DNA from 3 places in the Lysinibacillus sp. FSL K6-0102 genome. Region 1 is predicted to be linked to each of the others. Evidence: riboswitches for the same ligand, from Rfam matches in the RefSeq annotation. Region 1 holds a riboswitch; each other region holds the start of a gene.
What was found. Region 1 has a riboswitch for thiamine pyrophosphate ahead of thiM (hydroxyethylthiazole kinase). Riboswitches for the same ligand answer to the same signal wherever they lie in the genome.
Positions count from the first base shown of each region.

Region 2: it holds a riboswitch for thiamine pyrophosphate, as region 1 does, so the genes downstream of both, thiC (phosphomethylpyrimidine synthase ThiC) here and thiM (hydroxyethylthiazole kinase) in region 1, are expected to answer to the same signal.
Region 3: it holds a riboswitch for thiamine pyrophosphate, as region 1 does, so the genes downstream of both, thiW (energy coupling factor transporter S component ThiW) here and thiM (hydroxyethylthiazole kinase) in region 1, are expected to answer to the same signal.

Region 1 is NZ_JBBOPH010000001.1:3,591,881-3,595,947, reverse strand. It holds gene thiE (thiamine phosphate synthase) at 1-505, opposite strand, end outside; gene thiD (bifunctional hydroxymethylpyrimidine kinase/phosphomethylpyrimidine kinase) at 495-1,319, opposite strand; gene thiM (hydroxyethylthiazole kinase) at 1,307-2,074, opposite strand; TPP riboswitch at 2,158-2,255, opposite strand; gene mbcS (acyl-CoA synthetase MbcS) at 2,446-4,029, shown strand.
Region 2 is NZ_JBBOPH010000001.1:243,336-247,402, reverse strand. It holds gene NYE73_RS01185 (catalase) at 1-546, shown strand, start outside; gene thiC (phosphomethylpyrimidine synthase ThiC) at 670-2,448, opposite strand; TPP riboswitch at 2,589-2,703, opposite strand; gene NYE73_RS01175 (AEC family transporter) at 2,764-3,693, opposite strand; gene NYE73_RS01170 (methyl-accepting chemotaxis protein) at 3,804-4,067, opposite strand, start outside.
Region 3 is NZ_JBBOPH010000001.1:873,732-877,798, reverse strand. It holds gene NYE73_RS04050 (MFS transporter) at 175-1,371, shown strand; TPP riboswitch at 1,438-1,545, shown strand; gene thiW (energy coupling factor transporter S component ThiW) at 1,640-2,140, shown strand; gene NYE73_RS04040 (VWA domain-containing protein) at 2,296-4,067, opposite strand, start outside.

The DNA of each region.
Region 1 (4,067 bases):
CGATTGCTACAATTGGTAATTCAGGATGTAATGAATGAGCCTCCTGTAAAAAAGATGTACCACATGGTGGTTGTGCATCACTTTTAGAGGATGTTGGAAAGATTGGACCGATACCAACATAATCAGCTTGATGGTTAATAGCTATTTGCAATTCTTCCTCGCAATGGACAGATACACCAAGAATCATGTTCCCGATTCTTTTACGTGCTACACTTACAGGTAAATCATCTTGTCCGATATGAACACCATCAGCTCCTAGTCGTATCGCTAGATCAACATCGTCATTAATGATAAAGGGCACATGATAGTGATGACATAGTTTTTGGCATTGGCGTGCAAATTGTTCATAGGCAAGTCCAGTTAACGCGTGAGGACCTTTTTCACGAAATTGAAACATTGTAATGCCTGCTTGCAAGGCTTTTTCTAGGATATAGATAGGTTGTTCTTGAGGAGGAACATTGCTCGTACCCATAATAAAATAAAGCTCCAAATCCTCACGTTTCATGAATAATCACCTCACAGCCTTCCTTATACTGTTGATAAGCAAAATGATTAGTGGGTCCATGACCATTTCCAATCGATAAATTAAACATAATAGCTAATTGGATATATTTTTTAGCTTCCATAATGGCATTTTCCAGAGCAAATCCTTGTCCAAGAAAAGCAGTAAGTGCTGCGGAAAATGTACATCCAGTACCATGCGTATTTTTTGTTTGGATTCGTGGAGACTGCAAAGAAAAAGAACGTCCATTTTTGCAAAATACATAATCAATGGCATAAAGTGGATCTGCTATATGACCACCTTTAATGATGACACATTGTACACCTAGCTGTAACAAGCTTTGAGCTACTTCTTTCATATCTTCAAAATGATGAATAGATCTCCCAGTAAGTGTCTCTGCCTCGGGTATATTGGGCGTAACAACCGTAGCAAGTGGTAATAAAGTTGAGCGTAAGGCATCGATAGCTTCTTGCTGTAATAGGCTTTCCCCACCTTTTGCAATCATCACCGGATCAACAATCAGTGGAATGTTTAGCTCCCTGATCTGGTGTGCAATTGCTTTGATAATTTCTGAGGAATAAAGCATTCCTGTTTTAATCGCAGCGATTGGAAAATCTTCTACTAAGGCCTCTAATTGTTTTTTTATAAAGGAAACGTCAATAGGGCAAACACCTGTTACACCCAAAGTATTTTGAGCAGTTAGAGCAGTAATAACAGAAGTACCGAACACTTCTAATTCCTGAAATGTTTTTAAATCAGCCTGTATACCCGCGCCTCCACCACTATCTGAGCCAGCGATTGTTGTTACAATATGCATGAAGCTGCACCATCCTTTGATAAGCGATGTATAGCATTGAGTAAGGCTATTTGAAAATCACCAATGTCTGCAGTAAATGCGGATGCCAGTACACCTGCTTTTTTATAGTAAGTAAGTGTTTCTGTTAATTGTTGGTAAGGATTATGGCTTACACTATAGGCTGCGCCACAAATTGCGCTAAGTAAACAACCTGTACCCGTTACTTCCGTCATTTGTGGATGACCACCAGCGATCCATTGGCTATGCTTGCCATCAGTTATAAAATCGCGTTCTCCTGTGACAATAACAATGCATTGATAGCGTTGAGCCAATGATGTGGCTTCTAATTCCGTAGCGATAGTGCCATGACCACTATCTACACCCTTTTGTTGCCAATTTACACCAACTATTGCTGCTAGCTCGCCGAGATTACAGCGAATCACGGCAAAGTGTATGTTTTCAAGTAAGTATCTTACGGTTTCCTTACGATAAGTTGTGGCTCCAACTCCGACAGGATCTAAAATAACAGGAATACCAAGTTTATTGGCTTTTTCACCTGCTAATAACATGGCACTTTTTGTGCGATCATTAAGTGTTCCAATATTAATTAATAATGCTTGAGCAATGGCCACCATCTCCTCTACCTCTTGGTAGTCATCGGCCATTACTGGTGAAGCACCTATCGCTAATAAACCATTTGCTTGAAAATTTGCCACTACATAATTGGTTATACAATGGATAAGTGGTTGCTGTTGACGAATTGTTTGAAAAATCATTGTAGTCCTCCTTTAGGGATGGACGTAAGCATGCAAAAAAGGCTCTTTTTGTGTAAAAATGCACGAAAAGAGCCTTTCATCTGAAAACGATGTTTATTGCTCCCTACGTCAGTATTAACTAACAGGTTCAAAGGGTCAGGTTTTACCTTCTCAACTCTTACGAGTCCCCCTGCAATCTTGCTTTTAGTTGACCAAAATGTACCATACTTTTCATTTGTATTCAATAGCAAGTTTTCCTATAGATAAAATGTGACCGATGCCATATAGGAGGGTATGATAGTTGTCATGACTTTACCGAAATTAAGCACAAACCATTGAAAATGCTGAAAAAAGAGTTTTATAATGTGTCATAACAAAAGGGGGCAATTGCCATGAAAAGACAAGATTTAGTTGCACCAGAATGGTATAACATAGTAGAGGAAATTGAAAAATATGCTCAGGATGCAGCCAAAAATGCTTTAATCATTTATGAAGAAAACCAAGACATCCAATGTATTACATATGCACATTTATTGGAAAAAGCAAATCAAGTAGCACATGTATTCACCAAGCAAGGTTTAAAGAAAGGTGATGTCATTTTAGTGATGGTCCCACGCTCTGTGGAAGCATATATTGTATATATTGCTGCATTGAAAGCGGGTTTAACCATTATTCCAAGTTCTGAAATGTTAAGAACAAAGGATATTGAGTATCGAATTCATCATGCAAATGCTAAAGCAGTTATTGCATTTGAACCCTATATCGAACAGTTTGATCAAGTAGGAAATTTACAAGGCTTACTGCAATTTGTCATAGGAAATGCGCACAAACCTTGGCAGAACATACTTGAAAAAATGCATAATCAACCTACAATCTACATAAATCCTATCCCAACAAAAAGCACAGACAATGCATTTTTAGCCTATACAAGTGGAACAACAGGAAATCCCAAAGCAGCAGTGCATACGCATAGTTGGGGCTATGCACATTTACGAACAACAGCACCACATTGGTTGGGTGTACAAGAAAATGATATTGTTTGGGCAACTGCAGCACCAGGATGGCAAAAATGGATATGGAGTCCGTTTCTAGCTACTTTAGGTAGTGGTGCTACTGCATTTGTCTACAAAGGTAAATTCGATGCAGCTTCTTATCTAGCATTGCTTGAGAAATTCAAAATTAATGTACTATGCTGTACACCAACTGAATATCGTTTTATGGCAGCGCTTGAAAATTTACATGAATATGATCTAAGTGCCATTCGCCAAGCCGTATCAGCTGGTGAGCCATTAAATAGTGAGGTCATTAAAGTATTCTTGGAAACATTCAAATTACAAGTACGAGATGGCTATGGACAAACGGAAAATACATTATTGGTGGGCACAATGGTAGGGATGGAAGCAAGAGTTGGCTCTATGGGGAAACCTACTCCCGGCAACACTGTTGAAATTATTAATGATTTGGGCAAACCCGTTACAATCGGAGAAGTGGGTGATATTGCTGTACATCGTGAAACACCAGCACTCTTTAAAAAATATTTAAATGATCCTGAACGTACAAATTTACAATTTCGTGGGGATTGGTATATTACAGGAGATCGAGCCTATAAAGATGAAGATGGCTACTTTTGGTTTGATGGTCGAGGAGACGATGTCATTATATCCTCAGGCTATACAATTGGCCCTTTTGAAGTAGAGGATGCTTTAATGAAGCATCCAACCGTAAAAGAGGCTGCTGTCATTGCGAGTCCTGATAAAGTCCGTGGGAATATCGTCAAGGCATTTATCGTTCTACACAATGGTGAAAAAGGTGATGCAGCGCTTATTCAAACACTTCAAAGTCATGTAAAATCACTGACTGCCCCTTATAAATATCCACGTGCTATTGAATTTGTAGAGGAGCTACCCAAAACATCTTCCGGGAAAATTAGACGTGTCGAATTACGACAACAAGAAATTAAAAACCTCCAATCTTAATCATTTCCTAGGAAATAATGTCGAAAATCAAAGTTCAT
Region 2 (4,067 bases), 3.3 Mb from region 1:
TCTAACATTGTTCCTGGCATCAGCTTCTCACCAGATAAAATGTTACAAGGTCGTATCTTTGCATATGCGGATGCCCAACGCTATCGTCTTGGTGTAAACCACTATATGCTTCCTGTCAACGCACCAAAATGTCCATTCCGTACTTTCCACCGAGATGGAGCAATGCGCTTTGATGGCAATCTTGGTTCGACATTAAGCTATGAACCAAATAGCTATGGTGAGTGGGAGCATAATTTAGACCATAAAGAGCCTGAATTACGTATTGATGGTCATGCAGGTATTCATGATTTCCGTGAAGACGATAATAATTACTTTGAACAACCAGGTAAACTATTCCGTCTATTGACTTCGGAAGAGCAGCAACGCTTATTTGAAAATACCGCGAACGATATGGCTTCTGTTGAAGAATTCATCAAACGCCGTCACATCCTTCACTGCTATCTAGCTGACCCAGCATATGGTGAAGGTGTCGCTAAAGCGATGGGTCTTTCCTTAGAAGGTATGGACCTTACAAATCCATATGTAAAACAACCAACAAACGTTTAATATTCCACTTTATTATTGATATCCAAATCCAACTTTCACTCCATGTGAATCCACTATTCACATGGAGTTTTTTGATTAAGAAAAGGCCTATGTCTATTTTTTTGACATAAGCCTTTTCTTTCATTATTGGTAAATTTGACTGCCTGCTTTTTTAAACTCCTCAGCCTTTTCTTTCATACCTTGATGGATCGCTTCAGTCGTATTCAAATCCTTATCTTTCGCATAATTACGAATATCCTGTGAAATTCTCATGCTACAGAATTTAGGCCCACACATAGAACAAAAGTGTGCTGTTTTTGCTCCCTCTGCTGGCAGTGTCTCATCATGATATTCCACTGCACGCTCGGGATCTAGTGACAGATTGAATTGATCACGCCAACGGAACTCAAAGCGCGCTTTAGACAGTGCATCGTCTCGTTGTTGTGCACCTGGATGACCTTTTGCTAAATCAGCAGCATGTGCAGCAATTTTATAAGTGATAACGCCCACACGAACGTCCTCGCGATTCGGTAAACCAAGATGCTCTTTCGGTGTCACATAACAAAGCATCGCTGTACCAAACCAGCCAATCATGGCTGCCCCAATGGCTGATGTAATGTGGTCATAACCTGGAGCAATATCTGTTGTGAGTGGTCCTAATGTATAGAAGGGCGCTTCCTTACAAACCTCTAATTGCTTGTCCATGTTTTCTTTAATCAGATGCATTGGTACATGACCTGGTCCCTCAACCATTACCTGAACATCATGCTGCCAAGCAATCTGTGTTAGCTCGCCTAGTGTTTCAAGCTCTGCAAATTGTGCCTCATCATTGGCATCTGCAATTGAGCCTGGGCGTAAACCATCACCTAAGGAAAAAGCAACATCATAGGCTTTCATAATTTCACAGATTTCCTCAAAGTGTGTATACAGGAAATTCTCTTGATGATGATATAAACACCACTGTGCCATGATAGAGCCACCTCGAGATACAATACCTGTCACACGATTTGCTGTTAGTGGTACATAGCGTAAAAGGACACCTGCATGAATGGTGAAGTAATCCACACCCTGCTCAGCTTGTTCTATGAGAGTATCACGATAAACCTCCCACGTTAAATCCTCTGCTACACCATTTACCTTTTCTAAAGCCTGATAAATTGGCACTGTTCCCACTGGCACTGCAGCATTTCGAATAATCCATTCTCTAGTTGTATGAATATGTTTACCAGTCGATAAATCCATAATATTATCTGCGCCCCATCGAGTTGCCCAGGTCATTTTCTCAACTTCTTCTGCAATGGAAGAAGATACAGCAGAATTCCCGATATTCGCATTGATCTTTACATGAAAATTACGCCCAATAATCATTGGCTCTGCCTCAGGGTGATTAATATTAGAAGGCATTATAGCACGCCCAGCTGCAATTTCTGAACGTACAAATTCAGGATCCATATTTTCACGAATCGCTACAAACTCCATTTCAGGCGTTATAATTCCCTTTCGTGCATAGTGAAGCTGTGTCACATTTTTACCTTTTTTAGCACGCAAAGGCTTTCTCGCCAACTCCGGGAAGACATTTTCTTGAATACGCGGGTCATCAACATGACGAAAGCCATTATCCTCCGGTTTAATGGAGCGTCCCTCATATGCTTCTACATCCCCTCGCTCTTGAATCCATGCATTTCGTAAGGCAGGTAAACCTTTCGTAATATCTACTTGGTAGGCTGGATCTGTATAGGGCCCACTTGTATCATATACTCGAATAGGAGCATTTTCTTCATTTCCAAAACTGCCTGTTGTCGGACTTAATGCAATTTCTCGCATAGGTACTAGAATATCTGGGCGTGATCCTTCCACATATACTTTTTTGCTTCCTTCAAAGCTGGACATAATGGTAATATTCTTTTCACTAATTGCTGACATGAGCTACTTCTCTCCCTTAAATTTATTTTGATATAAGGACCGATTCTAGCTCACCCCAACAATCCAAAAAATAAAGGCCGAATCCAAAATAATTATTTGGATCCGGCCACGAATGTAAAGGTCTATTGATTGCATACTCTGCAATAGCTTCTTAACTTTCCCACGCTGGTATGAGCCAGATCAGGTCCAAAGGGTCAAGAAACTTCGTAGCGTTTCCCTCTCAGCCTGACTCATCAGACTCCCCTAGTTAATACTATTTAGTTTGATGCTAGTGTAGCAGATAATACTAAGAGATGGAAGTTATTTTTTATCTTGCTAGGTAAATAATACTTCTGCAAAATAGATCACAATGGTTACAGTTATACAGCTTACAATGGTTGAAAATAAAACAGCTTGCGCGGCTGTTGCTGATTCTACATCATATTCCAATGCTAGACTAGAACTATTGCGGGATGTTGGAAAGGCACTAGCTATAAACAGTGATTGTGCGACGACTCCATCTAATCCCAATATATAAATAATGGCCAATGCAACAGATGGTCCAATAATTAGTCGCGTAAAACAGCTGATAAAGACGGTTTTATTAAACATTGATTTCATCTCTAGTTGTGATAATTGCGCACCTAAAGTAATTAGAGCCACAGCAATAAATCCATCTGCCACATGTTCTACTGGTATTTTGATAAACTGTGGAATACCGATATCAAAATAATTCATAGCGACACCTATAATCAGCGCATGAATAATAGGCATTTTAAAGAAATCCTTGATGATTGTCATACCTGACTTTGTAGAAGAAATTAAATTGTATAAACCATATGTATACGTAGTCATATTTTGAAAGATTACGAGCATGACCTGAATGGCTACTCCAATAGGTTGCGTGGCAAATATCATTTGAGCCACTGGAATACCGTAATTACCCGAGTTAATGAGCACAACACTATTTTTAAAGACAGCTGCCTCTGTTCTAGCTAAACCTAACCCTTTTGCCATAAAGTGACTGAGTATCATTTGACTACCGATAAAGAGTACAATAAATAATCCGACCTCTCCCAGTACAGTTAATTCCACATGTGTTTCATATAAATTTACAAAAACAGCTGCTGGCATAAAGCAATATGTAATAAGCTGAGACAATGCTTTTAAATTAAAGCGAAATTTCTTTTGTAGTATAGCGCCTATTACAAGTAACACTAAAATAGGTACAACAATTTGAAAGAAAATCATTCCGAGATACATCATATCAATGTCCCCCTTCCAGTGTTAATAGTAGTGTTGAATTCCTTCTAGGTCAATTTCTCCGGCTTTCACCATAAAGAAGACTGCCTCTATATTGAAGGCAGCCTTTCTTTTTAAGCAAGCTTAAATCGGTTTACAACTTCTTGTAGCTCGTTTGAAATATCGTTCATATTTTGAATAGACTCTGCTACCTTTTGTAATTCTACTTGTTGATCCATTGCAGAAGCACTTACTTGTTCCGCAGAGGCTGCTGTTTGCTCTGAAATAGCCGAAATACTTTGGATAGCCATGATTGCCTGATTTTTATGCTCTAACATGCTAGATAGTTTATTCATTAATTCACTAATAGAATTTGCAATTGAACCCGACAAGTCACT
Region 3 (4,067 bases), 2.7 Mb from region 1:
CTCAACTTTTATGACTAAAATGTATTATTTCATCATGCATAGGTGCGTGGATAAAAACTTTTGTGGAAAACCATTCTAAATATAGAACCAGTACTATAATCTTAACTATTAGCCAAGCAATAATTCTTTATGATAGACTGTACTATATTTGATTACAAAAAGGGGGTTCATTCGATGACCCAGCAGAAGTCCAATAAGGCGGCTTTGTATATTTTAATGTTTAATATGTTTATCGCAATGGGGAGTATTGGCATTATTATTCCTGTCATGCCAGAGTATTTAAAAATATTTGGTGCAGCAGGACAAGTTCTAGGTATGCTAATCGCAACGTTCGCCTTAGCTCAATTCGTATTTTCTCCTATTGCTGGGAATCTTTCAGATCAGTACGGACGAAAAAATTTAATTATTTTCGGTCTTATCGTAACAGGTCTTGCACAAATCGGATTTGGCCTTGCTACAGATGTATGGATGCTCTTTTTAGCACGATTTTTAGGTGGTCTAGGTTCCGCATTTGTTGCACCTCCTATTATGGCTTTTGTCGCTGACGTCACAACCTATGAAGAACGTGGGAAAGGTATGGGGATGTTGGGTGCCGCTATGTCTCTTGGCTTTATGATTGGACCTGGTATTGGTGGCTTTTTAGCAAAGGTAAGCTTACATTTCCCATTTTTCACAGCTGGAGCTGCAGCCATTGTAGCATCTATTTTATCTTACTTTTTATTACCTTCTACCAAACCAAACACTGCTCAACAGAAACAAAAGCAAGACAATCTGGCGAAGCAAATGGCTCGTTCCATACATATGCCTTATTTTGTTATGCTCATAATTATGCTGGTGTTCTCGTTTGGAATTGCAAATTTCCAAACGACATTGTCATTATTTGTGACAGAAAAGTTTAATTACACACCTGTAGATATAGCGATTATATTAGTTGTTGGTGGTGCTTTTGGAGTAGTAGTACAAATGTTTATTATTACACCACTGTTCAATCGTTATGGTGAAATGAAAGTAGTACTAGTAAATTTATTTATTGCATCCGTTGCTATTTTCTTAATATTATTTGTTTCTGGCTTTGCCCTTATTTTAGTTGTAGCAACAATTTTCTCTACAGCAACGACATTAATTCGTCCAGCTGTTAATACACTCATCTCAAAGCTTGCAGAGAAAGAGCAGGGATTTGCTGCGGGCTTGAATAATGCCTATATGAGCCTCGGAAATATGATTGGACCCGCTTTGGCAGGTTTATTATTTGACTGGAATATGAATAGTCCATATATTTTCGGTTCTATCATATTATTAGCCTGTTTCTTCCTAGCGCTCATCTGGACAGTGAAAAAAGCACCTCATTTAATGCATCCCGATACAAAATAGTCTGAAAAATCATTGACTATTTTTAGCAGTATGTTACATTATTGTTGATTCACAAAATTGAATGATTTTAACCACTAGGGGAGTCTTTAAAAGGCTGAGACGTATATGGTAATATACGGACCCTTTGAACCTGATCTAGTTCACACTAGCGGAGGGAAGTGGCGCTACTTGCTGTTGTCACTATACACACACAAGGCCGCTTCCTATTGTTTAAAGGGGGTGGCCTTTTTATTTTTCCTCACGAACTTTACCAAAAGGAGTGAACTTTATGTCAATTCGTAAATTAACAGTCATGGCTTTATTAGTAGCCGTTGCTGTTGCAGGCTCTACTTTCGTATCCATCCCTACAGGAATCGCACGTGCTTACCCCGTTCAGCATGCTATTAATGTGATAGGAGCCATTATACTTGGACCCGTACCAACAGTTATAGTTGCCTTTGTCACTGCCATCATTCGTATCCTTACTGGAACAGGCTCTCTACTAGCTATCCCTGGTAGTATCATCGGCGCGTTCTGTGCTGCCCTTGCCTATAAATATAGCAATAAAATGTGGTTAGCTGGTATCGGAGAAGTTATCGGAACGGGCATTCTGGCTTCACTTATTGCCGTCCCTTATGCAAAATTATTCATGGGAACATCTGTAGCAGCATTCTTCTTCCTACCAGCCTTTTTAACATCAAGTACGATCGGTGCTATTTTAGGTGTAATGGTTGCGAGTAGCTTGCGTAAAACAGAGCTAGTAAAGAGGTTTAATTCTTCTCTTTATTGAGAGAGATTGAATTATGAGCATTCATTGAGCTGGGGTAGTCCAATTTGGATCGCTTTTCTTCTCATTTACCCTCTTTACAAAGGGGATAACTCTTTATTTCATGCAATATAAAAAAGCAGTGCAAAACTATTCGAGTTTGCACTGCTTCCTCTATTTTAAGATCGTTTTTTCATGCCTTTTAACAACTGTGCTACATTTGTGTCTTCTGCTTCTATAGTTTTTTCCTCAACCAGCGGCTCTTTTTTCTTCGCATTCGTTAGGAAATTCCAACCAAAACGTCTTATCGTAATATCAATAAAGAAAAGAAGCATACTTGCTAAGAGTAGCCATGTGGCAATATTTTGCCGATCTGCTCCTTTTGTCGTAAAGTCACGGAAGACATCTTGTGGTTCCTTTAAAACAGTGCCTCCTGTTCGTTGAGTTAACTCTTCTATCAGTTGGTTATTTACAGGGAGTAGTTCGTATTCAGCACTATAAGGAACACTTAGCCCTGCCTGATAAATGGCCTGCTTTTCATCTGCTATACGGAAGAAAATTAATCCAGGTTCAGCTTGTACTACAGCTCGAACTTGAGATGCGGAAATGGTTTCAAGTTGTGTTTCTAGCTCCTCCCCTGCTTCATTTACCGCTACAATATCTAAAAATGCGGCTTCATTTGTAGGGTCTGTAATCATAAAGGAACCATCTGCTTCCAATCTTACATCATAGGCTACATCATTGTAGCTTGGTAGCATTTGAGAAATAAGTGTTTGCCAAAATGCTCCCCAATTCTGCCATCTTGCCCAATCTCCTGTCCATTTACCCGTTGAATCAGATGTAAAGGCAAATGTTTTACCAAGACCATATTGCCACTGCGCTAACACAGGATCTTCTTTCTCGCTTTTTGCTACAACAGTAGCCCCCTGTTTTGCCGTTGTCCCAATATATGCATTCATTTGTGGGACACCATTAGCAAACAGTGAGTTCCATCCTGCTGCATTATAAATTGCCGGATAGAATGGATTGTCCTCAATATAGGTGCGGGAAATCATAGCTGTTTCTCGAGATAAAATAGAAGGAATGGTTTGCTCATCTATCACATCATAGAAACGTCCACTGCCCATGTCACTAAGCGCTTCTAATAAGTTCGCATCGGCATCTTGTCCAATCGCTACTGTCGATAAGGTTATACCCTCTTCTTTCCCTTCACCAATTAAATCCTCATAGTTCCCTGCCTGTGACTGCCCATCTGTTAAGAGGATAATATGCTTACGTTGGAGCTTTAAATCAGCAAGGTTCTCGTAGGCTTTAGCTAATGAACTATAGATTTCTGTTCCCCCACCAGGTGTTACTGATAAAATAGTATCCACAGCCTCTTCTTTACTGTTAAGAGGCCCTGTCTCTATAATCTCCCAAGGACGATCATCAAAGGCGATGAATCCTAATGTATCCTCGTCTCGCAACATCTCAACAGAACGTGCCGCTGCTTCCTTAGCAAGCTCAAGCTTCGAGCCTTGCATACTGCCAGAACGGTCAAGTACAATCACTAATCCTAAGGAAGGTAATTGCTCTTTGCCCTTAATTTCCATTTCCACTGGCAATAAGGTTTCAATCGGTGTTTTAAAATAGCCGCCTAGACCAAAACTATTTTCTCCACCCACCATTGTAAAACCAACTCCAAAGTTTTTGACTGCTTGCTCAATAACACTCATTTTTGCTTCACCCACTAAATGACCTGGTACATTGTCGAAGATGATAGCATTATATTGCAAATAGCTGGATAGTTCATTTGGTAAACTTTTAGGTGCTACAACATCATAGGCAATGGATTGACTACCAAGTGCTGCTGCGATGGGTGAAGCTGTTTCATAACCATTAACGATTAATAAATGTGGTTCACTTTGAACCATTGTGACACTAGTTAACTTATTGTTTTCAAAAATGGCAT